One region of the Cryobacterium roopkundense genome, then DNA from elsewhere that is predicted to be linked to it. Evidence: predicted binding sites of a transcription regulator. Region 1 holds the regulator's gene; the other holds the start of a gene.

Region 1 (14,561 bases):
ACCGAACGTGGGCCGAGCTCGGTTTCAGCACCGGAATCTGGCAGGGCATCGACGTGCAGTGGGTCTACCCGATCGGAGCCCTGTGGCCGATCGCGCTAGCCGGCATCGGCGGGCCCTACCTGTACCAGTTTCTGTGGTTCCTGATGACGGTGGCGTTGAATGCGGCCGCCGTCTGCGCCCTCACCGACTTCGGGCGCCGGATCAGCGGCTACCGCGCAGCCTGGTGGTGGCTCGGCCTGAGTTTCGTGCTCAGCCCCGTTGGGCTGCTGCGGCTCGAGGGCCTCACGGCCCCGACCGTGATCGTGGGACTCGTGTTGCTCGCGCGTCACCCGATCGCGGCGACCGTGCTGCTCACGGTGGCGACGTGGATCAAGGTGTGGCCGGCCGCCGTCATGCTGGCTGTCGTGGCCGCGTCGAGGCACCGCGCGACCGTCGTCGTCACGGGAGCAAGTGTCACGGCGGGCATCGTGGCATCCGTGTGGATGCTCGGCGGCCTGCGGTACCTGACCGGCTTCGTCACCATGCAGTCGGATCGGGCCTTGCAGCTCGAGGCTCCGGTGACAACTCCGTGGGTCTGGCTCGCCGCCCTCGGGCACCCGGGGTCGCACATCTATGAGAACTACGCGATCGCCACGCGTGAGGTGACCGGACCGGGAGCGGATGCCGCGGCGTCCGTCATGACGCCGCTCATGTTCGCGGCGATCGCGGCCATTTTTCTGCTCATGCTTCTGGCACATCACCGTCGCGCCGACCCCGCACAACTCCTGCTGATCGGCGCGCTCGCCCTCGTCAGCGCCTTCGTCGTCTTCAACAAGGTGGGATCGCCGCAGTACATGCTGTGGATCGCCCCGATCGTCGCCGTCGGCGTGGCCCGGGGCTGGCGGGCGTGGCGCACACCCGGCTACGTCGTGATGGGAATCGCCGTTCTGACGACCCTGATATTCCCGGTGCTGTACCTGCCGCTCATCGATGGCGACCCGTTCGCGCTCGTGCTGCTGACCCTGCGAAACACCCTTCTCGTCGCGCTGCTGGCCTGGTCGGTCACCACCCTCGTGCGGCTCGCCCGCCGCCCGATCCCCTCGCGAGAGTTGGCGAATCGTCGGCTGGGATCGCTACAACCGACGTAACACCCGCTTTCGCGGCCCGGCGCGCGCAAAAACGGGACGAATGGGCCGAAATAGCCGTAGTCTGTCCTCACGTTGTTCCGTCGCTCACTGCAGAGGATGAGATCTGTGTCGCCTTCACACGCCCGCACCACCGGCATGCATCCGCTTGATCCCCTGACCGCCGAGGAGTTCTCCGGCGCGAGCGCAATCCTCGCTCGGGAACACGGCGTGGCAGCCGGGTGGCGGTTCGCCTCGATCGAACTCGTGGAGCCGTCGCGACAGGCCATCTCCGATTTCGAGCAGCACGGCGCCGTGCCGGAGCGGCTCGCCCGATTGGTGGTGCTGCACCGGGCCGAGAACGCCACGTACACGTCGGTCGTGTCGCTGACGCACGATCGGGTGCTTGAGTTCACGCACGTGCCCGGTGTGCAGGCCAACTTCACCGTGGACGAGTGGGACGAAGCGGATGCCGCCCTGCGCGTGCATCCCGACGTGATCGCAGCCCTCGCCAAGCGCGGCATCACAGACCTCGACCTCGTCTTCATCGACACCTGGACCTACGGCGACGCCGTGATCCCCGACCAGTACCGCGGCCACCGCCTCGGCTGGTGCGACATCTGGGTGCGCGCCTCCGCCGAAGCCAACCCCTACGCCGGCCCGGTGAACGGCCTGCACCTCGTGCTCGACGTCAACACCATGGAGCTGCTCGAAATCGAGGACTCCTTCACCGTCGACACCCCCGAGATCATGGGCGAATACGTGCCCCACCTCGTGCCGGAGCGCATCAGGGCCCAGAGCGTGCGCCCGCCACGCACGCCGCTCGACATCGTGCAGCCCGAAGGGGCCGGTTTCACGATCGACGGCCACCTGATCCAGTGGCAGGGCTGGTCGATGCGGGTCGGGTTCAACTATCGCGAGGGTATGACCCTGCACCGCGTGGGGTACCGTGACGGTTCAGCGGTCGGCGGCGAGCGCGTACGCCCCATTGCCAACCGGCTCTCGTTCTCGGAGATGGTCGTGCCGTACCGCGATCCCAGCGTCGACCATTTTCGCCGCACCGCATTCGACATCGGCGAGTGGGGCCTCGGCTTCATGACCACGTCCCTCGAGCTCGGCTGCGACTGCCTCGGCGAGGTGCAGTACATCGATGCGGTGCTTCACAACAGCGCGGGCGAGCCCTATGACATCCCCAACGCCTTCTGCGTGCACGAGGAAGACAACGCGGTGCTCTGGAAGCACGTCGACCACAACGGCAACGTGGAGGTGAGACGGATGCGCCGTCTCGTCGTCTCGTTCCACGTCACCGTGGCAAACTACGAATACCTCGTGTACTGGCGGTTCTACGAAGACGGCAACATCGAGTGCGAGGTGCGCGCGACCGGCATCATGGTAGTGACCCACATCGACGAGGGCCAGCCGCATCCGAACGGTACCCTCGTGGACAAGCGCACGTACGCGCCCATCCACCAGCACTTCATCGTGGCCCGGATGGACCTCGACATCGACGGCACCGAGAACACCGTCTTCCGCTCCGAAACCCAGATCCAGCCCACCAGCACGGAGAATCCACACGGACTCGGCCTCACCCAGGTGAACACTCCGATCGAGCAGGAGGGGTTCGACGACTTCGACTGGAATACCCAGCGCGCCTGGAAAGTCGTCAACGAGAACTCGCTCAACGGTCTCGGCACCCCCGTGTCGTACAAGCTCGTGCCGAGCGGGGCCATCCCGTCTTTCTTCGACCCCTCCGCCCCGGCATTCCAGCGCGCGCAGGTGATCGGGCACACAGTGTGGGTGACACCGAATGATGAATCGGAGCGCTGGCCCTGCGGCGAATTCGTGAACCAAAGCAGTGTCGACCACGGCCTGCCCGAGTGGATTCAGGCCGAGCGCCCGGTGCGCAATACCGACCTCGTACTCTGGTACGTCTTCGGTATCCACCACATCACCAGGCCTGAGGACTGGCCGATCATGCCGAGCGACACCGTCGCCTTCTGGCTTAAACCGGTGGGCTTCTTCGACCGTAATCCCTCCCTCGACGTGGCTCCGAGTCCCTCCGCGCACTGCGCGCCGGGCCAGGACCACGCCCTGCACGACCACGACCACGACCACGACCACACCCAGCATGACCAGCACCACCAGGAGGTAGCGGAATGACCCGAGTCCCCAACTATGTCGTCGCCTACGAGGCGACCGCCCGCGGCAAGGAGGCCATCGAACTCGGCGTGGCGCTCGCGCGCCTCACCCGCGCGGAACTTCGGGTGTGTCTGGTGCTCGAGCGGTCCACAGCCGTACCCGCGAAGGTGCCCGCCTCGAGTGCCGACTTCGACGCCCTACTCGAAGAACAGGCGCGGGAGTGGCTCGCCGCAGCTGTGGCACAGATCCCGGATGACGTCGTCGCCACCACGCACGTGCTCTGGGCCGATTCCACCTCGGAGGGCCTCATCACAGCGGCCGCCCAGTTCGATTCGGACCGCATCGTGGTCGGAGCCGCACGAGGCGGCATCCTGAACCGGTTCACCATCGGCAGCGTGGCCAACGCCCTGCTGCACGCCTCGCCGGTGCCCGTTGCTCTCGCCCCCCGCGGCTACCGCGCCCCCGACTCCATCACGCGCATCACCTGCGCGATCGGAACTCGGGCCGGGTGGGAGGCGCTGCTCGATTCCATGGTTGCCGTCTCGCGAGATCTCCCCGTTGACCTCCGGTTCGTCACGCTCGTCGAAGCGGATGCCGCGCACGGCCGACCTGCCCACGAGCGCACGGCGCACAGCGCGCACGACAACAGCGCCAAGGACGACAGCGCCGCCCACCTTGACAGCGTGCTGGAGTACTTCGGCAAACGCTCGGGCGCGAGCGGAACCCTCACGACCGAGGTCGCCATGGGTGCGAGCGTTGAAGCCGCCGTGGAGGCGCTCGACTGGAGACCCGACGAAATCGCCTTCGTCGGTTCGAGCCGACTGGCCAGCCCGAGCCGAATCTTCCTCGGCATCACGGCCCACCGCATGCTGCACGGCTTGCCCGTTCCGCTCGTGGTCGTTCCCAACATCCCGCACGCTTTGCCCACGTTTAGCTGAATTCAAGGATCAGGATCATGGCACACACCCCCTCGCCGAGCGCTACGCCCGATGCTTCCGCGCTACCGTCCGCTGGCGGCCTCTCTGCCAAGGGTCTCAGCGCCGGCTCGATCGGTCTGCTCGGCGCCACCGTCATCGGTATCTCGTGCATCGCACCGGCGTACACACTCACAGCTTCCCTCGGCCCCACGGTCGCCGCGGTCGGCACGCAGATGCCCGGCATCTTCCTCGTGGGATTCATCCCCATGCTTCTCGTGGCCCTCGGCTACCGGGAGCTCAACGCGGCGATGCCCGACAGCGGCACCTCCTTCACCTGGGCAACCAGGGCCTTCGGACCCTGGATCGGCTGGATGGGCGGCTGGGGGCTGATCGTCGCCACTGTCGTGGTGCTCTCCAACCTGGCCGGGGTTGCCGTCGACTTCCTCTATCTGGCGCTCGCGCAGCTCTTCAACAACCCCGCCCTTGCCGACCTCACGAACAACGTGCTCATCAACATCGTCACCTGTCTGGTCTTCATGGTGCTGGCCTGTTACGTGTCCTACCGGGGCATGGAAACCACCAAGGCCGTGCAATACGTCCTCGTGGCGTTCCAGCTCATCGTGCTGGTCTGGTTCAGCGTCGCCGCCCTGATCGAGTACGGCAACGGCTCGGCTTTCGACGAGCTCGCGTTCAGCGCAAGTTGGTTCAACCCCTTCCTCGTGCCGAGCTTCTCGGCCTTCGCGGCAGGCGTCTCGCTCTCCATCTTCATTTTCTGGGGCTGGGATGTGACCCTCACCATGAACGAGGAGACGAAGAACCCCAAGACCACGCCCGGCCGGGCCGCAACGCTGACCGTGGCCATTATCTTTGCCCTATACATCCTGGTGGCCATCGCCGCCCTGATGTTCGCTGGCATCGGCACGGGCGAGCTCGGACTGGGCAACGAAGACATCCAGGGCAACGTGTTCGCGGCCCTCGCCGGCCCGGTGATGGGGCCGTTTGCTATCCTGCTCTCCCTTGCAGTGCTGTCCAGCTCGGCCGCCTCCCTACAGTCGACCTTCGTGGGACCGGCGCGCACCATGCTCGCCATGGGTCACTACAAGGCTTTCCCGAGCCGGTTCGCGAGCATCAGCCCGCGGTTCAAGTCCCCCGGCTTCGCCACCATCGCCGCGGCGGTTGTGGCGTGGGGCTTCTACGCCGTGTTGCGAGTGCTCAGCACCGACGTGCTCACCGACACCATCCTGACCCTCGGCATGATGATCTGCTTCTACTACGGGGTCACCGCGTTCGCGTGCGTGTGGTACTTCCGGGCTGAGGCGTTCTCGAACGCCAGGGCCTTCTTCCTGAAGTTCCTCGCACCGCTGGTCGGCGGCGTCATCCTGACCGTCATCTTCGCGACGACCCTGATCGACAGCATGAACCCCGAGTACGGCAGCGGCTCGAACATCGGCGGGCTCGGCCTGGTGTTCGTGCTCGCCATGGTGCTGTTCATCTCGGGCATCGTGCTGATGCTCGTTCAGCGCCGGATCAACCCGTCGTTCTTCCAGGGAAAGACCCTCACGAAGGGCACCTCGCTCGACTAGCCGATGACCCTTTGGGGCTGGCCGTGAGGCCAGCCCCAAAGGGTTAGCGGCGCGTCGACACCGTCACGGTGAACTTCGTGTTGCGGCCCACCTGGCGCGTCGGACCCACGATGCGCGTGAGCTCGGGACGGTAGCCGAGGTGCGTGTTCCACACGGCCCACAGTTCTCCACCGGGGCTCAACACGCGCGCGGCGTCCGCGAACAGCTTGAGTGCGATGCCGGCATGCACGGACGAGCCGATGTGGAACGGCGGGTTGATCAGAATCAGCTCGGCCGAATCTTCCGCACGGCTGCTGAGCGCGTCATCGCGCACCACCGTGACGCGCTCGGCGAGGGCATTCGCGTCCATGGTGGCGCGAGCGGATGCCACGGCCGCGGCAGACTGGTCGCTCGCGATCACGCGCAGTCGCGGCCGCTGGAGGGCCAGCGCAGCAGCGAGAACGCCGGTGCCGCAGCCGAGGTCGATCGCAGATTCGGCGTCGGGCTTCATCCGGTCGAGTACGTCGAGCAGTGCCCGGGTGCCGATGTCAACGCTCGTGCCAGCGAAGGCCGCGCCGTGGGCACGCACGATGAGGCCGAGGTCGTCGTGGGTCTCGGAGTGCGGCCAGGCGGATGCGCCGGTCTGAATCGGTGACGTGGCAATGAGCACGCGGGACTTCTGGCGCGCAGGCGTCACGTTGAGGGCGCCGAAGTGGCGGCGCAACACCTCGTTCATGCCCACGGACATGTGCTTGATGCGGCCGCCGGCGAAGACGAGCACATCTGGGGCTGCGTAACGGGCGATCGCGCCGGCGATTTCGTCGAGCTCTCCAAGGCTGCGCGGCAACTGCAGCAGCACGACACGGGCGCCGGTGAGCAGCTCCTCGCCGAGTGGCAGCGAACGGTAGCAATCGTCAAGCCCGAACTGGCTGGCGTTGCGCTCCAGGGCGTGCTCGCCAGAAAGGGCGTCCTGGTAGACGCGCAACTTGCGGGCACCATGCAGGGCTGCCGCGCCGAGAGTGAGGGCGCCATAGCGGTCCTCGAGGATCGCGACGTTGCCGGCTCCGGCACCGGCCAGCGCGCCGGCCGCCTCGTCGAGGATCAGCCGGTCGCTCGCGTCCACTGCGAACAGGTTGTCGGCTTCGACATCCGGCTTGCGGCTCAGTCGATCGAAATCGAAATCGGCCCGAGACGCGGAAAGTGTCGGTTTTTGTGTGCCCGATTCAAACATCGGTTCCCCCTGCTACTGCGGTTACGCGTGATGATGTGCAAACTACGTGTGAAGTCAGCTGTGGTCCAGCGGTCGCCAGATGACGACCTGATTGGAGCGCCGCGTGCGTGTGCCCGCCCGCATCGAGATGACGTCCCCGGCCGAGCCGGCCGCGAAAACGCGGCGGCCCGGACGGTTCAGAAGCTCGTCGGCGAGCGTTGACTCTAGCTCGCGCAAGCGAGTTTCGAGGCGACGCACGTGGTCCTCCAGTTCGAGGATACGACGGATGCCCTCCAAGCTCACGCCCTGAACGCCAAGTTCTGCGATCTCCCGCAGTTTGACGACGTCCCGCATCGAATAGCGGCGGGACTTTCCGGGCGTGCGTTCGGGGCTCACGAGGCCCAGGCGATCGTATTGGCGCAGAGTTTGCGGGTGCATCCCCGCAAGCTCCGCAGCCATCGAAATCACGAAGACCCGGGTGTTCTCGTCCATGTCTAGCCCTTGGCCCTGGCGATCAGTTCATCGCGCGGGTTTTCCCTGGGTAAGGCTTCGGCAAAAGCCTTCAGCTTTTCCTCGGCGTCTTTGGACAGGTGCGAGGGAACGGCCACCTGAACCTCGGCGAGCAGGTCGCCGGTGCCCTTGGGCGTCACGACTCCGCGGCCCTTCACGCGAAGAACCCGGCCGCTCGGGGTGCCGGGGGCCACGCGAAGCTTGACCGGCGGACCGCCGAGGGTGGGTACCTCGATGGTCGCGCCGAGGCTCGCCTCCACGAAGGTCACCGGAACGTGCACGCGCAGGTTGAGTCCTTCACGTTCAAAAACCGGGTGACGTCGCACGGTGATGGTGAGAACGATGTCGCCGGTCTCCCCGCCATCGGGGCTCGGCTGTCCTTTGCCGCGCAACCGGATCTTCTGGCCGTCGGCGACTCCGGCCGGGATCTTGACCTTGATGGGGCGACCGTCCTGCGTCTGCAACGTGATCTGATCGCCGTGCGTGGCCGTGATGAAGTCGATGGTCGTCGACGCGATCACGTCGTGCCCGCGCGTGGGCGCGCCAGTGCCGCGGTAACCGCCACTGGGGTTGCCGAACCCGCCGCCTCCACCGCCGCCTCTGCCGAACATGCCTCCGAGAATATCGTCGAAGCCGCCCTGTTCGAAGGTGTAGCTCTGCTGACGACCGGCTCCGCCGCCACCGAACATGCCACCGAAGGCATCCTCGAAGCCGCCGGCCTGGCCACGGCCACCGGGTGCGGCGAACCGCGCCCCGGTGCCCATGGCCCGTATGGCGTCATACTCTTTGCGCTGCGCAGCATCGGCAAGTACAGAGTGCGCCTCGCTCAGTTCCTTGAACTTCGCTTCAGCAGCGGGGTTCCCCGGGTTGGAATCCGGGTGGTACTTGCGGGCCAGCTTGCGATACGCCTTCTTCAACTCGGCCGGAGTGACATCTTTGGAGACACCCAGAACCCTATAGAAGTCCTTGTCGAACCAGTCCTGGCTAGCCATCGCTCGGTACCTGCACGACGACCTTGGCCGCGCGCAGGAGCGTGGAGCCGAGGTAGTAACCCGTCTCCGCCACGTCGCCGACGGTTTCCATTTCGACGTCCGCGGACGGCATCTGGAAAATCGCCTCGTGCATGGTGGGATCGAACGGGTCGCCCACCGCACCGAACGAGGTGAGGCCGAGGCGCTCGACACTCGAGCGCAGCTTGGCCGCGATGGTGGCGAAGGCAGAGTCGCCCTCAAGGTCGCCGTGCTTTTCGGCACGGTAGAGGTCGTCGAGGATCGGGATCAACAACTTCACGATGTCCCCGGTGACGCGCTCCTTCTCCACCACGCGATTGGCTTCGGTGCGTCGACGGTAGTTCGCGTACTCGGCCGTGACCCGCTTCAGGTCGGCGAGGTGCTCGCTGGTCGGCTCCGCAACCTCGCGCTCTGCCGCGTCCAGAATGTCCTGAACGGTCAGTTCGTCTTCCTCGATTCCGTCAGCGGATGCCGCGGCCTCGGCGTCAACCGGGGCCACGTCTGGTGCGGCATCGGGCTGGGCCGCTCCGGGCTGTGCGTCCTCGGGCCGGGCGTCCCCCGCCGCGGGGGCACCCTGCTCGGGTGCCCCCTTGGCGGATGGCTCGTCGTCCCGGCGCTTCTTGTCGGGGTTCTTCTTGTCTGCCATAACTCGTTCTAGTTCTTCTTGTCGTCTTCGTCGTCGTCAACAACCTCGGCGTCGACAACGTCTTCGTCCTTGTTGGCGTCGGCGGGCGCCTCATCGGGTGCGGCCTCGTCGGCGCCGGCAGCGGCATCCGCCTGGCTGGACTTGTAGATGGCTTCGCCGAGCTTGCCCTGGCTCTCGTTGAGCTTGTCGAAGGCGGGCTTGACGGCCGCCTCGTCGTCGCCGGCGAGAGCGGACTTGAGGGCGTCGACGTCGGCCTGAACCTCGGCCTTGACGTCTTCGGGCAGCTTGTCGTCGTTCTCCTTGATCAGCTTCTCGATCGAGTAGGCGAGCTGCTCGGCCGTGTTGCGGGTCTCGGCGACTTCGCGCAGGCGCTTGTCTTCTGCGGCGTGCTCTTCACCCTCGCGCACCATGCGCTCGATGTCTTCCTTCGCGAGCGCGGTGCCGCCCGTGATGGTCATGGACTGCTCCTTGCCGGTGCCCTTGTCCTTGGCCGACACGTGCACGATGCCGTTGGCGTCGAGGTCGAAGGTGACCTCTACCTGCGGGATACCGCGGGGCGCGGGGGCGATTCCGGTGAGCTCGAAGGTTCCGAGGTTCTTGTTGTCGCGGGTGAACTCACGCTCGCCCTGGAAGACCTGGATCGCTACGGACGGCTGGTTGTCGTCGGCCGTGGTGAAGGTCTCGCTGCGCTTGGTCGGGATGGCCGTGTTGCGCTCGATGAGGCGCGTCATGATGCCGCCCTTGGTCTCGATGCCGAGGCTCAGCGGGGTGACGTCGATGAGCAGAACGTCCTTGCGCTCGCCCTTCAGCACGCCGGCCTGCAGGGCGGCGCCTACGGCGACGACCTCGTCAGGGTTGACGCCCTTGTTCGGGTCCTTGCCGCCGGTCTCGGCCTTGACGAGCTCGTAGACGGCGGGCATACGGGTGGATCCACCCACGAGAACGACGTGCGCGATGTCGCCCACCTTGACGCCGGCCTCGCGGATGACGTCCTGGAAGGGCTTCTTTGTGCGGTCGAGCAGGTCTTCGGTCATCTTCTCGAACTGGGCGCGGGTGAGCGTCTCGTCGAGGTTGGCCGGGCCGTTTTCGGTCAGCGAGAGGTAGGGCAGCTGGATGCTGGTCGACATGCTCGACGACAGCTCCTTCTTGGCCTGCTCTGCGGCTTCCTTCAGGCGCTGCTTGGCGATCTTGTCCTTGGACACGTCGACGCCCGTGGTCTCCTTGAAGCGCTTGATCAGGTGATCAACGATGCGCTGATCCCAGTCGTCGCCGCCGAGGCGGTTGTCTCCGGCGGTCGAACGCACCTGGATTGTGGAGAAGTCTTCGTCCTTGCCCACCTCGAGCAGCGACACGTCGAACGTTCCGCCTCCGAGGTCGAAGACCAGGATGAGCTCGTCTTCCTTGCCCTTGTCGAGGCCGTATGCGAGAGCCGCGGCGGTGGGCTCGTTGATAATGCGCAGCACGTTGAGTCCGGCGATCTCGCCGGCCTCCTTCGTGGCCTGACGCTCGGCGTCGTTGAAGTAGGCGGGAACGGTGACGACAGCGTCGGTCACCTTTTCGCCGAGGTACTGCTCGGCGTCGCGCTTGAGCTTGGCAAGGATACGCGAGGAGATTTCCTGCGGCGTGTACTTCTTGTCGTCGATGGCCACGGTCCAGTCGGTGCCCATGTGGCGCTTCACGGAAGAGATGGTGCGGTCGACGTTGGTGACGTTCTGGCGCTTGGCGGTCTCGCCGACGAGAACTTCGCCGTCCTTGGTAAATGCGACCACCGAGGGGGTGGTGCGCAGACCCTCGGCGTTGGCGATAACGGTGGGTTCTCCACCCTCAAGTACGGACACCACAGAGTTAGTGGTTCCGAGGTCGATGCCTACTGCACGTGCCATGTGGGTTGTTCTCCTTCAGAGTTTATGATCAAGTTCAAAGACTTGAGTCTCATTGGCTCAAGTATTCACCCAGTCGAAACCGCTGTCAATTCCTGCGGCCCAAAGTTGAGTCACTTACGCTCAACTCTCAGCTTAGGCCGTCTTGGGCGGCCATCTGTTCGCCGCTCGTACATCCCCCGTTCACCGGCAGGAGATGTCACAAGGGATGATTGCGGAAGAAGCACCCGGTGATCTCCCTCCGAAAGGCCCCGCAGAATGACGCACGAGCCCGCACCTCCGGCCCGTGGCGCGACCCGGCCCGGAACGGCGTGGGAAGTCTTCAGGGTTTTCTTACGGCTCGGGTTGACGTCTTTCGGCGGCCCCATCGCGCACCTGGGCTATTTTCGCGACGAGCTGATCCAGCGCCGCAAGTGGTTGAACGATAACGAGTATGCCGATCTGGTGTCGCTCAGCCAGTTTCTTCCTGGCCCGGCGTCGAGCCAGGTCGGCTTCGGAATCGGCCTGTACCGCGCCGGAGCCGCTGGGGCGGTTGCCGCGTTTGTCGCGTTCACCCTGCCGTCTGCCGTTCTGCTCGTCGTCTTCGCCGTCGGCGCCTCGCTGTTCGGGGGCGTCGTCGGCGTAGGCATCCTAACCGGGCTGAAGATCGTGGCGGTCGCTATCGTCGCGCAGGCCGTGTGGGGTATGGCTCGCACGCTCACCCCCGACCGACCGCGCGCCGCGATCGCCGTTGTCGCTGCGCTGATCACCCTCGGCCTGGTCGGCTCCGTCGGCCAGATCGCGGCAATCGTAATCGGGGCTCTCGCCGGGCTGGCCTTCTGCCGAGCGGGTTCGAGTGCTCCAGGAACCATGATCCGATTTCCGGTCAGCCGCCCCGCCGGCTGGATCTGCCTCGGCTTGTTCGCGGGCTTACTCCTCGGGCTCTCCCTCCTCTCCACCCTCACCGGGTCTGGAGCCGTGCAGCTGTTCGCCGCCTTCTATCGTGCCGGCGCGCTCGTCTTCGGTGGCGGCCACGTCGTGCTCCCCCTACTGCAGGCCAGCGTGGTCGACTCCGGGTGGGTCACCCCCGACCAGTTTCTCGCCGGCTACGGTGCTGCCCAGGCCGTTCCCGGCCCGCTTTTCACGTTCGCTGCCTATCTGGGCGCCCTCTCAACCACCGGTCCCGGCGGCATCCTCGGGGCGGCGATCGCGCTTTCGGCTGTCTTCCTCCCCGGATTGTTGGTCCTGGTCGGAGTCCTGCCATTCTGGAATGCGTGCCGCGCGAGTCCGCGCGCACAAGCCCTCATGCGCGGCGCCAACGCCGCCGTGGTGGGCATTCTCGCGGCAGCCCTGTACGACCCGGTGTTCATCACCGCTATTGTCGGCCCGGCATCGTTCGGCCTCGCCGTGGTGTGCTTCGTGCTCCTGATCGCGTGGCGAGTGCCCGCCTGGGCCGTTGTTGTGGTGGGGGCTGCGGGCGGAATCGTGCTCGCTGCACTCCCCTGATCGCCTCCTCCAAATCGTTATCCCACCGGGCCGGTGTCCGGGGTTATGCTGGCCACACGCCGCAGTTCGCTGCGCAGAGCCGAGAGGAGGGGAAGACCATGACTGACTTCATCATGCATTCCGACACACCTTCCTTCATTGAGGCCACCTCCACCGTCTAAGACTCCGGTGGCCTCCAACCTCGGAGTAATCACCTTGTCTCTTGACGAATTCTTTGTCCCCATTTTTGCCGTCGGCGAACCCGCCGATGGGCAGCGTTGGAGCACGTGGCCGGCCGTCATCCCCAGCCAGCGCGGCCCTCGCCCCTGGCCCGACTGGGTCGTCACCTCCGCCGCGGCCTTCGATACCGAACTCGGCATCGTGAAGACCGGCAAGGAAGCGGACGTGTTCCTGATCGAGCGCGCCGTTCCGGGCGAGCCGTCCATGTCGAGCATCCTGGCCGCCAAGCGCTACCGCGGGCCCGAGCACAGCGACTTCCACCGCTCCGGCCAGTACACCGAGGGGCGGCGGATGCGAAACACCCGCGACACCAGAGCCGTGGCCCGTCGCAGCGCCTACGGCAAGGCGGTCTCTGCCGGGCGATGGGCGCACGCCGAGTTCGAGGCGCTGTGCACAATGCACGGGCTCGGCGTACCCGTTCCTTACCCCGTGCAGGTGAACGGCACCGAGATCCTGATGGAGTTCGTCGGCGACGACATCACCGCGGCGCCGCGCCTCGCGCACGTACGCGCGACGCGGGCAGAGCTGGCCGACCTGTTCGCGCAGGTCGTTGAGATCCTGCGGCTGCTCGCACGGGCCGGGGTGGCACACGGCGACTTTTCGGCGTTCAACCTGCTCGTACACCACGGCAGGGTGATCGTGATCGACCTGCCGCAGCTCATCGAGGTGGCCAGCAACCCCAACGGCATGGCACTCCTGCATCGGGACTGCCTCAACGTGTGCGACTGGTTCACTCGCCAGGGCCTCGAGCGCGACACCGAGGCGCTCTTCGCCGACCTCGTGGCCACCCTGTGCGGCTGACGCGCCGCTCCCGCGGGGCGCTATCGCTACAGCGGCAGCGCCCCGCGCCAACGGCGCGCCCGCCCCGAAAAGTCCCCAAAGCGACGGATGTTTACCGGCCGGGGCTAGCCTGATCGCATGACCGAGTTCGTTGTCAGTGCCGACCGAGACGTTCCCCTGAAGCCCGCCCGCGGGCACGTCGTGGCGTGGGCCTTTTGGGATTGGGGGTCCGCCGCCTTCAACGCCGTCGTGACGACCTTCGTCTTCACCGTCTACATCACGGGCTCCTCCTTCGGTGACAAGGATGTGATCTCGGCGCAGCTCGGCTGGGCGCTCGCGATCGCCGGCTTCCTCATCGCCGTGCTCGCGCCGATCACCGGGCAGCGCTCCGATACGTCCGGGCGGCGCAAGTTCTGGCTGGGCGTGAACACCCTCGTCGTGGTGGCCATCACCGCGACGATGTTCTTCGTTCAGGCAACCCCTGACTACCTGCTGCTCGGGCTGTTCCTCGTGGCGGCCGGCAACGTGTTCTTTGAGTTCGCCGGCGTCAACTACAACGCGATGCTCGCGCAGGTGTCGACGCCGAGTTCCATCGGCAAGGTGAGCGGCTTCGGCTGGGGCATGGGTTACCTCGGCGGCATCGTGCTGCTGCTCATCGTGTACTTCGGCTTCATCAGCCCGGAGGTCGGACTGTTCGGTGTGACCAGCGAGAACGGCCTCGCCGTTCGGGTCTCGATGCTCATTTCTGCAGCGTGGTTCGGGCTCTTCGCCCTCCCCGTGCTGCTGCGCGTGCCCGAATACCGGGCACCGAAGGCCGCGCGCCGGGAACGCGTGGGGTTCTTTCGCAGCTACGCGGTGCTCGGCCACGACATCGCCAGGCTCTGGAAGACCAGCCGACCCACGGTATATTTCCTCCTGGCGAGCGCCGTTTTTCGCGATGGGCTCGCCGGCGTCTTCACCTTCGGGGGCGTGCTGGCGGCATCCGTTTTCGGCTTCTCGGCCGGCGAGGTGATCATTTTCGCGATCGCGGCCAACGTCGTGGCTGGTGTGGCCACCATCAGCGTTGGCGCGCTCGACGACAGACTCGGCGCCAAGCCCGT
Region 2 (14,561 bases), 160 kb from region 1:
GGTATTTCAACGATGACTCCACCTGAACTAGCGTCCAAGCTTCACAGTCTCCCACCTATCCTACACAAGCCACACCGAACACCAATACCAAGCTGTAGTAAAGGTCACGGGGTCTTTCCGTCCTGCTGCGCGTAACGAGCATCTTTACTCGTAATGCAATTTCGCCGAGTTCGCGGTTGAGACAGCTGGGAAGTCGTTACGCCATTCGTGCAGGTCGGAACTTACCCGACAAGGAATTTCGCTACCTTAGGATGGTTATAGTTACCACCGCCGTTTACTGGGGCTTAAATTCTCAGCTTCGCCTTGCGGCTAACCGTTCCTCTTAACCTTCCAGCACCGGGCAGGCGTCAGTCCGTATACATCGTCTTGCGACTTAGCACGGACCTGTGTTTTTAGTAAACAGTCGCTTCCCACTGGTCTCTGCGGCCTTCGAACGCTCCCGGAGCTAGTCCGTTCACGCCTCAGGCCCCCCTTCTCCCGAAGTTACGGGGGCATTTTGCCGAGTTCCTTAACCACGATTCTCTCGATCTCCTTAGTATTCTCTACCTGATCACCTGAGTCGGTTTGGGGTACGGGTGACTAAAACCTCGCGTCGATGCTTTTCTTGGCAGCATAGGATCACTGATTTCACCCTTACGGGCTACCCATCGGGTCTCAGGCATCATGAACGACGGATTTGCCTATCGTTCGCCCTACATCCTTAGACCGGGTCAACCATCGCCCGGCTCAGCTACCTTCCTGCGTCACACCTGTTAATACGCTAACCGCACCAGCATAGGGTCGCACGCTAGGCCCCACGCTTCACCCCGAAGGGATCCATCTAGGGGATTCAGATGCTTAGCATTACTGGATTAGCTTGGGCGGTTTTTCGTCAGTACGGGAATATCAACCCGTTGTCCATCGACTACGCCTGTCGGCCTCGCCTTAGGTCCCGACTTACCCAGGGCGGATTAGCCTGGCCCTGGAACCCTTGATCTTTCGGAGGACGGGTTTCTCACCCGTCTTTCGCTACTCATGCCTGCATTCTCACTCGTGTAGCCTCCACGGCTGGTTTACACCGCCGCTTCGCTGGCCACACGACGCTCTCCTACCCATCAACACGGCTGAACCAACCACACAAGGTGGCGGCTTACCAAAAATATCAATGCCACAACTTCGGTGGCGTGCTTGAGCCCCGTTACATTGTCGGCGCGGAATCACTTGACCAGTGAGCTATTACGCACTCTTTCAAGGGTGGCTGCTTCTAAGCCAACCTCCTGGTTGTCTGTGCAACTCCACATCCTTTCCCACTTAGCACGCGCTTTGGGACCTTAGTTGGTGGTCTGGGTTGTTTCCCTCTCGACGATGAAGCTTATCCCCCACCGTCTCACTGCTGCGCTCTCACTTACCGGCATTCGGAGTTTGGCTGACGTCAGTAAGCTTTTGGGCCCCATCGGCCATCCAGTAGCTCTACCTCCGGCAAGAAACACGCAACGCTGCACCTAAATGCATTTCGGAGAGAACCAGCTATCACGAAGTTTGATTGGCCTTTCACCCCTATCCACAGCTCATCCCCTCCATTTTCAACTGAAGTGGGTTCGGTCCTCCACGACGTCTTACCGTCGCTTCAACCTGGCCATGGATAGATCACTTCGCTTCGGGTCTAGGACATGCGACTGAATCGCCCTATTCAGACTCGCTTTCGCTACGCATTCCCCTCTCGGGTTAAGCTCGCCACATATCACTAACTCGCAGGCTCATTCTTCAAAAGGCACGCTGTCACAGCAACAAGGCTGCTCCAACGGTTTGTAAGCAAACGGTTTCAGGTACTATTTCACTCCCCTCCCGGGGTACTTTTCACCTTTCCCTCACGGTACTTGTTCACTATCGGTCATGTAGGAGTATTTAGGCTTATCAGGTGGTCCTGACAGATTCACACGGGATTTCTCGGGCCCCGTGCTACTTGGGATACTTCTCGAGTGATTGCTGCATTTCGACTACGGGGTTCGCACCCTCTATGACCAGGCTTTCAATCCTGTTCGTCTATACAACGTTCTAACCCTCACCGCCTCGGTAGAGACAGCAGAAAAGTCCCGCAACCCCGACCATGCAACGCCTACCGGCTATCACACATGATCGGTTTAGCCTCATCCGGGTTCGCTCGCCACTACTAACGGAATCACTATTGTTTTCTCTTCCTGTGGGTACTGAGATGTTTCACTTCCCCACGTTCCCTCTACCCGCCCTATATATTCAGGCGGGAGTCACCAGGTCACCTCACGGGCCTGGCGGGGTTTCCCCATTCGGACATCCTCGGATCACAGTTCGTTTATCAACTCCCCGAGGCTTATCGCAGATTACTACGTCCTTCTTCGGCTCTACATGCCAAGGCATTCACCGTTTGCTCTTAAAAATTTGAAATCACATGAGTTTGAATCGATTAAGTACCCTGAATAAATTCAGAGTCGAAATTGACCAATGATCTAATTGCTTAGATCTTTGTAATTTGTCGTATAAATACGATCAAATTTAAGATGCTCGCGTCCACTGTGTAGTTCTCAAAGTACGGGCGGTACCCCTCCACGCCGGCAAGTGATGCCAACGAAAAAAGGTCCAGAGGAAAAGTCCAACACACACCAAAGTGCGTGATGTTCCGGTCCCTCAGGACCCAACAGCGTGCATATGCGATTCTCCCTGACCCCCACTTTTCCAACCCCCGAAGGAGCGTACCGAGTGAAGACCAGTCGTCTTCGCATCAATGTCAATGTTCCACCCATGAGCGCCATCCAAACCGTTCGGCCTGGTATGACTGGCAATCGTATTCCGCTGTATACAGACGGGACTGCACGTGCTCCTTAGAAAGGAGGTGATCCAGCCGCACCTTCCGGTACGGCTACCTTGTTACGACTTAGTCCTAATCACCGATCCCACCTTCGACAGCTCCTTCCCCAAGGGGTTAGGCCACCGGCTTCGGGTGTTACCGACTTTCATGACTTGACGGGCGGTGTGTACAAGGCCCGGGAACGTATTCACCGCAGCGTTGCTGATCTGCGATTACTAGCGACTCCGACTTCATGAGGTCGAGTTGCAGACCTCAATCCGAACTGAGACCGGCTTTTTGGGATTCGCTCCACCTTGCGGTATCGCAGCCCTTTGTACCGGCCATTGTAGCATGCGTGAAGCCCAAGACATAAGGGGCATGATGATTTGACGTCATCCCCACCTTCCTCCGAGTTGACCCCGGCAGTATCCCATGAGTTCCCACCATTACGTGCTGGCAACATAGGACGAGGGTTGCGCTCGTTGCGGGACTTAACCCAACATCTCACGACACGAGCTGACGACAACCATGCACCACCTGTATACCGACCTTGCGGGGCGACTGTTTCCAGCCGTTTCCGGTATATGTCAAGCCTTGGTAAGGTTCTTCGCGTTGCATCGAATTAATCCGCATGCTCCGCCGCTTGTGCGGGCCCCCGTCAATTCCTTTGAGTTTTAGCCTTGCGGCCGTACTCCCCAGGCGGGGAACTTAATGCGTTAGCTGCGACACGGAGACCGTGGAATGGTCCCCACATCTAGTTCCCAACGTTTACGGCATGGACTACCAGGGTATCTAATCCTGTTCGCTCCCCATGCTTTCGCTCCTCAGCGTCAGTTACGGCCCAGAGATCTGCCTTCGCCATTGGTGTTCCTCCTGATATCTGCGCATTCCACCGCTACACCAGGAATTCCAATCTCCCCTACCGCACTCTAGTCTGCCCGTACCCACTGCAGGCCCGAGGTTGAGCCTCGGGTTTTCACAGCAGACGCGACAAACCGCCTACGAGCTCTTTACGCCCAATAATTCCGGACAACGCTTGCACCCTACGTATTACCGCGGCTGCTGGCACGTAGTTAGCCGGTGCTTTTTCTGCAGGTACCGTCACTCCCAGGAAAACCCAGTCGCTTCTTCCCTACTAAAAGAGGTTTACAACCCGAAGGCCTTCGTCCCTCACGCGGCGTTGCTGCATCAGGCTTGCGCCCATTGTGCAATATTCCCCACTGCTGCCTCCCGTAGGAGTCTGGGCCGTGTCTCAGTCCCAGTGTGGCCGGTCACCCTCTCAGGCCGGCTACCCGTCGTCGCCTTGGTGAGCCATTACCTCACCAACTAGCTGATAGGCCGCGAGCTCATCCTTGACCAAAATTCTTTCCACCCCCAGAGATGCCTCCAAAGGTCGTATCCGGTATTAGCTACAGTTTCCCGCAGTTATCCCAGAGTCAAGGGCAGATTGCTCACGTGTTACTCACCCGTTCGCCACTGATCAAAGAAGCAAGCTCCTCATCACCGTTCGACTTGCATGTGTTAAGCACGCCGCCAGCGTTCGTCCTGAGCCAGGATCAAACTCTCCGTAAATGTTTGAATAGCTCCCGAATCCATATAAATACAAACACGGTGCCCATCTAGTGCAATAACCAGCCGGAATAGGCCAAGAAACTGCAAGTTTGAAACTGACAGAACAAATCATTACTGACTTGCTTTGTTTGTTTGCGTGATCGAAACCACGACTTTCAATTGTTATTCCAAAGGAATCTCATTGGCTGCTACCCGCTAGAAACGGGACCACAACCACGAGGTTTTTTGGCATTTGACATTGTGCACGCTGTTGAGTTCTCAAGGATCGGACGCACCCAGCCGCCGGCCACACAGACCATTGCACTGAAGCACTTCACTTGTTTCGTGTAGCCCCACCCACACCCAAAGGCCTGGAATGAAACTTCATCAAGCCAAACACACCTGCAAAGCAGAAGATTTAGACTTGGGATTGGTCCCGCATGAGGCCGAAAAGCTAAGCAGCTTTCCGCACCTGTGGGGTGACTTAGATGACATTACGGCCAATCCCCCCACCACGCAAATCAGCCCCCCTTTTCCCCACATCCCGGGCGCGTCGCCCCGCCCCACGGCAGCAACCAACGGCCGCGGGCGTGGCGAGACCGGGTCACGAGGTCTCGACCGGTGCTTCGTCGAGAGATTGGCTCGCGGGGTCTCGACGGGCGCGGGCCAAAAGCGGGCCCGCTGCGCGACCAACGGGAAGGGGTGCGAGCGGGCGTGCCGAGATCGGGTCACGCTGGCGGGTCGAAACCAGCGCGGGGGCGGGGTGTTCGCGGGGTGTCGAGTTATGAGCTTTCTCAGGCAGGGGCCGAGCGCCCCATCCGGCCCCTGCCTGAGAAACCTTATTGTTTGAGCTGAGGAGCGGACACCCCGCCCCCACGCGACCCACAAGAGAAGTGTCCGCTGGAAGCGGAGGGTCTCGACCTGCTCGACCTGCTCGACCTGCAAGTGAGGGTGCGGGACAATAGGGGGGTGACCCAACTCCATGATTTGAACCTGCGCGGTTTCGCCTCTGACAACTACTCCGGCATTCACCCCGAGATACTCGAGGCGATCACGAATGCCAACGGGGCGCATCAGGTGGCCTACGGCGAAGACGTTTATACGGCTCGCCTGCAAGAGGTGTTCGTCGAACAGTTCGGCGAGGGCGTCGAGGCATTCCCGGTGTTCAACGGAACCGGCGCCAACGTGATCGGCCTCCAGTCGATGCTTCCGCGCTGGGGCGCGGTCATCTGCACGGCCAACGCGCACATCCACATCGACGAGGGCGGCGCCCCGGAATACGTCGGCGGCTTCAAGCTGCTGCCTGTCGCCACACTCGACGGCAAGCTCACCCCCGACCTCATCGATCAGGAGGCGTGGGGCTGGGGCGACGAGCACCGCGCGCAGCCGCTCGTCGTGTCGATCACTCAGAGCACCGAACTCGGTACCGCCTATACGGTGGACGAGGTTCGCGCCATTGCCGACCATGCCCACAAGAACGGCATGACGCTGCACATGGACGGCGCTCGCATCTCCAACGCCGCCGCTACCCTCGGCGTTCCGTTGCGCGCGTTCACCCGCGACGCCGGCGTCGACGTGCTCAGCTTCGGCGGCACCAAGAACGGCATGATGCTCGGCGAGTGCATCGTGGTGCTCAACCCCGCGGCATCCACCGGCTTGAAATACCTGCGCAAGACCAACATGCAGCTGTCCTCCAAGATGCGCTTCATCTCGGCGCAGTTCATTGCACTGCTGAGCGACGACCTGTGGTTGCGCAACGCGAGCCACGCCAACGCCATGGCGCACCGGCTGCGCGACGCCCTCGAGCAGGGGGTAGCGGATGGCTCGGTGCCGAATATCGCGTTCACCCAGGCCACGCAGGCCAACGCGATCTTCGCCCGACTGCCGCTCGGGGTGGCCGACCGACTGCGCGAGAGCTTCCGTTTCTACGACTGGGACGCCCACACTGGCGAGGTGCGCTGGATGTGCGGTTTCGATACGACCGAAGCGGATGTCGACGCGTTCGTCGCCGCTCTCAAGCGTGAGCTCGTGGCCTCGTGAGCGTCTTCGCCGACCGTCCCTGGCTCGCCGCGTACGCGCCCGGTGTTCCGGGCACGATTGAAGAGCCCACCGAGACTCTGATCGACATGATGGAGGCGTCGACGAAGCGTTTCGGCCGAAACATTGCCCTGGACTTCTTCGGCTCCACGACCACCTACGAGGAACTCGGCGAAGACATCAGCCGTGCGGCGAACGGGCTGCGCAAGCTCGGCGTCACGCCCGGCGACCGGGTGGCTCTCGTTCTGCCCAACTGCCCGCAACACGTCGTGGCCTTCTACGCCGTGCTGCGCCTCGGTGCCATCGTGGTGGAGCACAACCCGCTCTACACCGACCGGGAGCTACGCCACCAGTTCGAAGACCACGGAGCCCGCGTGGCAATAGTCTGGGACAAGGTGTACTCCACGGTGCGGGCGTTCCCGAAAGACATGGGCGTCACCGAGATCGTCACGGTCGACCTCATCCAGGCCATGCCGCTTGGCAAGCGCCTCGCGCTCAAGCTGCCGATAGCGAAGGCGCGCACGGCCCGGGCAGCCCTCACATCCGGCCCCGGAAAAGGCGCCACCACTTGGGACACGCTCGTGGACTCCCGCCGACTGCACAAGTCGCATCCCCGCCCACAGCTCGAGGACACAGCCGTGCTCCAGTACACGAGCGGTACCACCGGAACGCCCAAGGGCGTAATCCTGAGCCATTACAACCTGCGTGCGAACGCTGCCCAGGGTTCGTCGTGGGTTCGTGGCATGCGGCCGGGCAACGAGACCGTCTACGCCGTACTGCCTATGTTCCACGCGTACGGCCTCACGCTCTGCCTCACCTTCGCGATGAGCATCGGGGCCAGGCTCGTGCTGTTCCCCAAGTTTGACGAGAAGCTTGTGCTCGATGCCGCACGGCACGCACCACCCACGTTCCTGCCGGCCGTTCCTCCCATCTACGATCGCCTCGTCACGGCCGCTGCCGCGCGCAAGGTGAGCCTCGCGGGCATCCGCTTCGCCATCTCAGGTGCGATGAACCTGCCGGTGTCGATCGTGGAGCGTTGGGAAGAGGCCACCGGCGGCCTGCTCGTGGAGGGCTACGGCATGACCGAAGCCTCGCCGATCATCGCCGGCAACCCGATCGGCCTCACCCGCCGGCCCGGCACCGTGGGCGTGCCGTTCCCGAGCACGGAGATTCGTGTCGTCGCCCCCGCCGATCCCCTGATCGACCTCGAGTTCGATGAGGAAGGCGAGCTTCTCGTACGCGGGCCGCAGGTGTTCTCCGGCTACTGGGATCGTCCGAGCGAGTCCGCTCAGGTTCTATTACCCGACGGCTGGTTGCGCACGGGCGACATCGTTCGCGTCTCCGCCGACGGCTTCATCACCGTCGTCGACCGCATGAAAGAGCTCATCATCACGGGCGGATTCAATGTGGCCCCGTCCGAGGTGGAGGAAGCCCTCCTGTCTCACCCCGACATCGTGGATGCGGCGGCCGTCGGGCTTCCGAGCGAAAGCGGCGGCGAAGACATCGTGGCGGCGGTCGTGCTCATCGGCGGCGCGCACCTCGACGTCGACGCCGTGCGCGAATATTGCCGCACCCGGCTGTCCGCCTACAAGGTTCCGAAGCGCATTGTGCAGGTCGATGACATGCCGCGCTCTCTGCTCGGGAAGATCCTGCGCCGCGAGGTGCGCACCCGGCTGCTCACCGAGTAGCATGACGGATGCCGTGGGCCGGGAATGGTCGTGCGGCATCCGCTGTTGAAAGAGGTGGGTCAGAGTTGCCCCGGCCAATTCGTCTCTTTCGAAGGATCTGACCCATGAGCCTCATCACCGATACGCACAGCCGCCGCGCCGACACCGACGCGCCGCTCATCCCCATCCTGATTGAGCGTTGGAGCCCCCGCGGCTACGACGCCGCCGCCGTCATCGACGAGGCCACACTCATGACCGTGCTCGAGGCCGCGCGTTGGGCTCCGTCTGCCAGCAACATGCAGCCCGCGCGCTTCATCGTGGCCCGCCGCGGTTCCGAAGCCTTCAACACGATCCACGCGAACCTGATGGGCTTCAACCAGACCTGGGCCGACTCGGCATCCGTTCTCATCGCCAACGTGGCCGAGCTCGCCATCGACAAGACCGCCGACGAGCTCAAGGAAAACCCGTGGGCTCGCTATGACCTCGGCCAGGCAGTGGCTCACCTCACCATCCAGGCCCAGCACGAGGGCCTGCACACCCACCAGCTCGGCGGGTTCGACGCGGCCGCCCTCGCGACGGCGTTCGGCCTCACCGACAACCAGGTGATCGTCACGATCACGGCTCTCGGCGTTCTGGGCGACGCGTCGGCCCTCTCCCCGGCCCTGCTCGAGCGCGAAGTTGCGCCGCGCACCCGCAAACCCCTCTCGGAGCTGCTGCTCGTCAACGACTAGGAGTGCCTAGCGCACGGCGCGTGGCCCACGCAGCAGCAGAAGTGGTATCAACGATCCCACGATGATCACGGCCGTGAGCCATGCGAGGTGCACCACGAGTGGGTAGGGCCAGTACATGGTCACGCCGACCCCGGCCAAGGTGACCGCAAGCGCCACCAACGCGGGCCACCACACGCGCCACCAGGCCAGCAGTAGGGCAGCGGCGGGCACCCAGTAGGCAATTTCGCTGGCCACACCCATCGCCCGAACCATGTCTGCGGGCGCCCGCAGAAACGCCACCGCGTCGATCCACGGGCCGAAAAACATCGCCGCGCAGTGGAAGACGAGCGCAAGCCCGCTCGCGAACGCGACGGCAGCCGACACTGAGCCCACGCGCAGCGAACGCCCCCTCAACAGCGGGCGCCCCACCACGAGACGAACGACGCCGGCGACCACGGCGAAAGCCAGCAGGCCACCCCAGAGCAGCGGTTGATTCACGACGTTCCTTTCAGGTCGGCCGGCCGGCCACGCACGATCTTGCCCAGCGCTACGGGCGCAGCAGCACCTTAATGGCGCGGCGTTCGTCCATGGCGGCGTACGCCTCGGCGACCTCCGCGAGCGGAAGCTGCAGGTCGAAGACGCGACCGGGGTTGATCGCTCCGGAGAGTACCTCTGGCAGCAGCTCGTCGACATAGCCGCGAACGGATGCGACGCCGCCGTTGACGCCGACGTTAGTTCCGAAAAGTGTGCGGATCGGCAACTCGGCGCCGCCGTTCGGCACGCCGACGTAGCCGACCATGCCACCCGGACGAGCCGACCGGATGGCCTGGTCCATGGATTCCGCGGTGCCGACGCACTCGAGAACGCAGTCGGCGCCGATGCCGTCGAGCAGCTCCTGCACGCGGGCGACGCCCTCGTCGCCGCGCAGCTCCACGATGTCGGTCGCACCGAATTCCCGGGCCACGGCCTGACGATCAGCATGGCGCGACATGGCGATGATGCGGGTCGCACCGAGACGCTTGCTCGCGAGAACGGCGCACAGCCCCACGGCTCCGTCACCCACCACGACGACAGTGCTGCCCGCCGTGACACCGGCGGAGATCGCGGCGTGGTGACCGGTTCCCATCACGTCGGCGAGGGTGAGCAGGCTCGGCACAAGCGAATCGTCGGGCTGCTCCGGAGTGGCCACGAGGGATCCGTCGGCGTGGGGAACGCGTACGCGCTCGCCCTGGGCGCCGTCGGCGAAGCCGCCCATCTTGTCGTCGGCTCCCCACCAGCCACCGTTGAGGCAGGAGGTGCTCACGCCGTTGCGGCAATTCACACAAGTGTTGTCACAGTCGTAGAACGGCGCAATGACGAAGTCACCCACCTTGATGGTGGAGACATCCGCTCCGATTTCTTCGACGACGCCCACGAATTCGTGACCGATGCGCTTCGGTTCTGCAGTGGGCGCGATCCCCCGGTACGGCCATAAGTCGGAACCGCAGACGCACGCGGCAACGACGCGCACGATGGCGTCGCCTCCGGTGGACAGCACGGGGTTGGGGACTTCTTCGAGGCGGATATCGCGTTCGCCATGGATCACAGTTGCAAGCATGGTTAAAGCCTAGGTGGCGTTCCTGAGTGGTTTCCTGTGCGCCAGCCGCCGGTCAGAGCAGGTCGTCGTCGAGGTCGTCGGGCAGGAGCTCCACGATGGGAGCGGATGCCACGGTGAGCTCCCCACCGTCGGCCGCGAGTTCGACGAGCACGGTTTCCCCGTCGCGGATGTCCCCCGCGAGCAGCGCCCGGGCCAGCCGGTCGTCGATCTCGCGCTGCATCAGACGGCGGAGGGGACGCGCCCCGTAAATCGGGTCGTAGCCTTCGTCGGCGAGCCAGCGGCGGGCATCCGGGGTCACCGCGAGTTCCAGCCGTCGCTCGGAGAGACGTCGTTGCAGGCGCTCGACGTAGAGTTCGACGATCTCGCCGAGCTCGTCGGTCGTGAGGGTGGAGAAGATCACGATGTCGTCGAGACGGTTGACGAATTCTGGCTTGAACGCCTGCCGCACCATCAGCTGCACGGCCTCTTCTTTCTGTTCGGTGGATAGCGTGGGATCCACGAGCACCTGCGAGCCGAGGTTGGAGGTGAGCACGAGAATCGTGTTACGAAAGTCCACGGTGCGACCCTGTCCGTCGGTGAGCCGACCGTCGTCGAGCACCTGCAGCAGCACGTCGAAGACCTCGGGGTGCGCCTTCTCCACCTCGTCGAACAGGATCACCGAGTACGGTCGCCTCCGCACGGCCTCTGTGAGCTGGCCGCCCTGCTCGTAGCCGACGTAGCCGGGAGGGGCTCCCACGAGGCGCGACACCGAGAATTTCTCGCCGTACTCGCTCATGTCGATGCGCACCATGGCCTTTTCGTCGTCGAAGAGAAACTCGGCGAGCGCCTTGGCGAGTTCGGTCTTGCCCACTCCGGTCGGCCCGAGGAAGAGGAAGGAGCCAGTGGGCCGGTCGGGGTCTGAGATACCGGCGCGCGAGCGGCGCACGGCATCCGCGACGGCGCGCACAGCGGGCTTCTGGCCGATCAGCCGGTGGGCGAGCTCGCTCTCGAGGCTGAGCAGCTTCTCGGTCTCGCCCTGCAGCAGGCGCCCCACTGGAATGCCGGTCCAGGCGGCGACGACGGCGGCGATGTCTTCGGCGGCGACCTGATCGTTGACCATGCGCGGGCCGTCAGATTCGGCCTGTTCGGCGTCGCGCAGCTCGCGCTCCATCACGGGAATATCGCCGTAGAGCAGGCGCGAGGCCTTCTCGAGGTTGCCCTCGCGCTGGGCGCGGTCGGCGTCGATTCGGGCCCCGTCGAGGCGCTCGCGCAGTTCGCCGACGCGGTTGAGCGTGGCGCGCTCCTTGTCCCAGCGTGCCTGCAGGTCTTTCAACCTGGCCTCACGCTCCACGAGGTCGGAGCGCAGCTTCGCCAGCCGCGCCTTCGAGGCGTCGTCCTTCTCCTTTTTGAGCGCGAGTTCCTCAAGCTTGAGCCTGTCGACGCCGCGGCGCAGCTCGTCGATCTCCACCGGGGACGAGTCGATCTCCATGCGCAGCCGGCTCGCGGCCTCGTCGATGAGGTCGATCGCCTTGTCGGGCAGTTGCCTGGCCGTGATGTAGCGGTTCGAGAGGGATGCCGCGGCCACCAACGCCGCGTCGGCGATCGTCACCTTGTGGTGGGCTTCGTACCGTTCCTTGAGGCCGCGGAGAATCGCGATAGTGTCTTCGACCGACGGTTCGTCCACAAGCACGGGCTGGAAGCGGCGCTCCAGCGCGGCATCCTTCTCGATGAACTCTCGGTATTCGTTGAGGGTCGTCGCGCCGATGAGGCGCAGCTCGCCGCGGGCGAGCATGGGCTTGAGCATGTTGGAGGCCGCGACAGACCCCTCGCCGCCGCCCGCGCCCATGAGCGTGTGCAACTCGTCGACGAAAGTGATGATCTCGCCGTCGGCGTCGTTGATCTCCTTGAGCACGGCCTTGAGGCGCTCCTCAAACTCGCCGCGGTACTTGGCTCCGGCCACGAGGGCCGCGAGGTCGAGGGCCACGAGCGTCTTGTTCTTGAGGGAATCGGCCACGTCGCCGGCCACGATGCGCTGGGCGAGCCCCTCCACGACGGCGGTCTTGCCCACGCCCGGCTCCCCGATCAGAACCGGATTGTTCTTGGTGCGACGAGTGAGCACCTGGCTGATGCGGCGGATCTCGGCGTCACGACCGATCACGGGGTCGAGCTTGCCGCTCTTGGCTATCTCGGTGAGGTTCACGCCGTAGAGCTCGAGCGCGGTCTTTGCCTTTTCCTGTGACGGCTGCTGTCCGGCTTGCATCGCGTTCCTCCCGAGGTGAGTCAAATTCGCTCAACTTTATCCCTCCCCTGGTGCCCGGCGCCACCAGGGGCGCGGGCATCTCCGAGCTGTCGCGCGGGCAACAGGTGCGACAATAGAGGTTGGCTAAAGACTGGAGCCCTTCTTACCCATGGCGCATACCCTCAGCACACACGAGATCGCACGACTCGTCGGCAGCCAGGCGTTCTCACGCGGCGAGCGCTACGCCCGCAACGGCCACGTCACCTCGCGATCCTGGTTCGGCTCGGGTACCCAACTCTTCGGCAACGTGCAAGGCACGAATGCCCAGCCCTACGCGGTGACTGTGTCATTTACCCTGAGCTCCACGGGCGCTGTGCTGCGGGCATCCGGTGTCTGCACCTGCCCCATGAAGAGCAATTGCAAGCACGTCGCCGCCCTGCTGATCGCCAGCGCGAGCGCCCCGGAGGCGAGCCAGCCGCGCTCCACGGGGTCGGCGCGCTCCCTGGGCGACCGGCGGCTGCCCAGGTTCGAGGCCACGCCGCAGCCACCGGCGGCCCCCGCCTGGCAGACCGCCCTCGGCTCCATCACCCGACAGGGTACGGAGGACTCCACCGGCACAGCTCTCGCCCTGCAATTCGATCTGCTCGAGGCCGCCTACGCCGGCCGTGCCGCCGCCGCCAGGGGCCCGCAACCCCAGCGCCTCGGCGCCCGCCCCATGCAGATGGGCAAGAAGGGCAAGTGGATTCGCGGCAACGTGACCTGGGACAACATCTCCTACCTCCCTGGCTCCTTCCTGCCTGCACACCGCAAGATCCTCAGCGCCATCTACGCGCTGTACGCGGCCGGATCACGGTATTACACGTACACCGATCAGTGGATTCACCTCGACGGCTTCGCCAACAAGGCGCTCTGGGAGCTGCTCGGCGAGGCCGAAGCCAGCGGCCTGCCGCTCGTGTCGACGAACGCCACGCAGTCCCCCATCGTGCTGAGTAAAACTGACGCCGCGCTCGAGATCGACATCAGCCGCACGAATGACGCCCTCATTCTCACCCCCCTCGTGGCTCTGGACTCCGCGCACCTCGAGCATCGCCAGTTCGGCTTCATCGGTGAGCCCGCGCACGGCATCTTCACGTGGTCGAACGCGGAAGACCTCGACGACGACAACCTCACGAGCCTCACCCTCGCCCCGCTCGGGCACCGGGTAAGCCCGGAGATGCGCGCCCTCGCCACGGCCGCGGACCCTCTGCACATTCCCCTCGCCGACGAACCCGCGTTCCTCGCCGACTACTACCCGTTCCTGCGCCGGCAGGTCGCTCTCACCAGCCTGGACGCTTCGTTCACCCTGCCGGAGACCCCGCGGCCGACGCTCGCCCTCGACGTGACCCATCAGGTGGGCCACACCGTCGAGCTGCTCTGGCAGTGGCGCTACGTCGACGGCGATGAGCCCGTCGAGCGTTACCGCATCGGCCTCTGGCCCGCTGCGCACGACACCAACTTTCGCGACGAGGGTGCTGAGACAGAAATTCTGCGCGGGCTCGAGACCGCGCTCGTGCCGTTCCCGTCGATCGCCCCCGAGTACCGCGGGCGCCCCCGGCTTAACACCCGGTCGAGCCTCGAAGGCTCCGCCATGATCGAGTTCCTCGACACCCTCGTGCCACGGCTCGAAGCCCGGCCGAACGTGGTCGTCACGATCGCCGAGGGCGCCCCGAGCTACCGCCCGGCCGATGAGGCCCCGGTGATCAGCCTCACCACGAGCGAGCGCGAGGGCAGCCGGGACTGGTTCAACCTCGATGTCACGGTGAGTATCGACGGCGAGGAGATCGCCTTCGACGAACTCTTCCGCGCCCTCGCCTCAGAGCAGGAACTCATGATCCTGCCCACGGGCACCTACTTCAGTCTCGACAGGCCGGAGCTGCACCAGCTGCGCACCCTGATCGAGGAGGCCCGCGGCCTGCAGGACGCCTCCTCCGACTCGCTCGGG

Evidence for each region. The regulator HspR, encoded in region 1, represses chaperone genes until heat shock. The targets are predictions, from matches to a motif close to AAGTTGAGTCNNNNNGACTCAACTT.
Region 2: BJ997_RS17800 (ATP-dependent Clp protease ATP-binding subunit) is a predicted target of HspR. The motif match lies at 12,614-12,638, and genes of this name have one in related genera.

What each region holds. Positions count from the first base shown of each region.
Region 1 covers NZ_JACHBQ010000001.1:3,983,674-3,998,234, reverse strand. The annotation lists gene BJ997_RS18535 (glycosyltransferase 87 family protein) at 1-1,127, shown strand, start outside; gene BJ997_RS18530 (primary-amine oxidase) at 1,233-3,263, shown strand; gene BJ997_RS18525 (universal stress protein) at 3,260-4,180, shown strand; gene BJ997_RS18520 (APC family permease) at 4,198-5,742, shown strand; gene BJ997_RS18515 (class I SAM-dependent methyltransferase) at 5,786-6,952, opposite strand; gene BJ997_RS18510 (heat shock protein transcriptional repressor HspR) at 7,007-7,423, opposite strand; gene BJ997_RS18505 (DnaJ C-terminal domain-containing protein) at 7,426-8,433, opposite strand; gene BJ997_RS18500 (nucleotide exchange factor GrpE) at 8,426-9,097, opposite strand; gene dnaK (molecular chaperone DnaK) at 9,106-10,980, opposite strand; gene chrA (chromate efflux transporter) at 11,236-12,462, shown strand; gene BJ997_RS18485 (serine protein kinase RIO) at 12,658-13,482, shown strand; gene BJ997_RS18480 (MFS transporter) at 13,600-14,561, shown strand, end outside.
Region 2 covers NZ_JACHBQ010000001.1:3,824,094-3,838,654, forward strand. The annotation lists rRNA gene BJ997_RS17765 (23S ribosomal RNA) at 1-2,400, opposite strand, end outside; rRNA gene BJ997_RS17770 (16S ribosomal RNA) at 2,839-4,372, opposite strand; gene BJ997_RS17775 (threonine aldolase family protein) at 5,321-6,391, shown strand; gene BJ997_RS17780 (long-chain-fatty-acid--CoA ligase) at 6,388-8,076, shown strand; gene BJ997_RS17785 (nitroreductase family protein) at 8,181-8,786, shown strand; gene BJ997_RS17790 (hypothetical protein) at 8,793-9,263, opposite strand; gene BJ997_RS17795 (zinc-dependent alcohol dehydrogenase family protein) at 9,313-10,362, opposite strand; gene BJ997_RS17800 (ATP-dependent Clp protease ATP-binding subunit) at 10,415-12,601, opposite strand; gene BJ997_RS17805 (DEAD/DEAH box helicase) at 12,750-14,561, shown strand, end outside.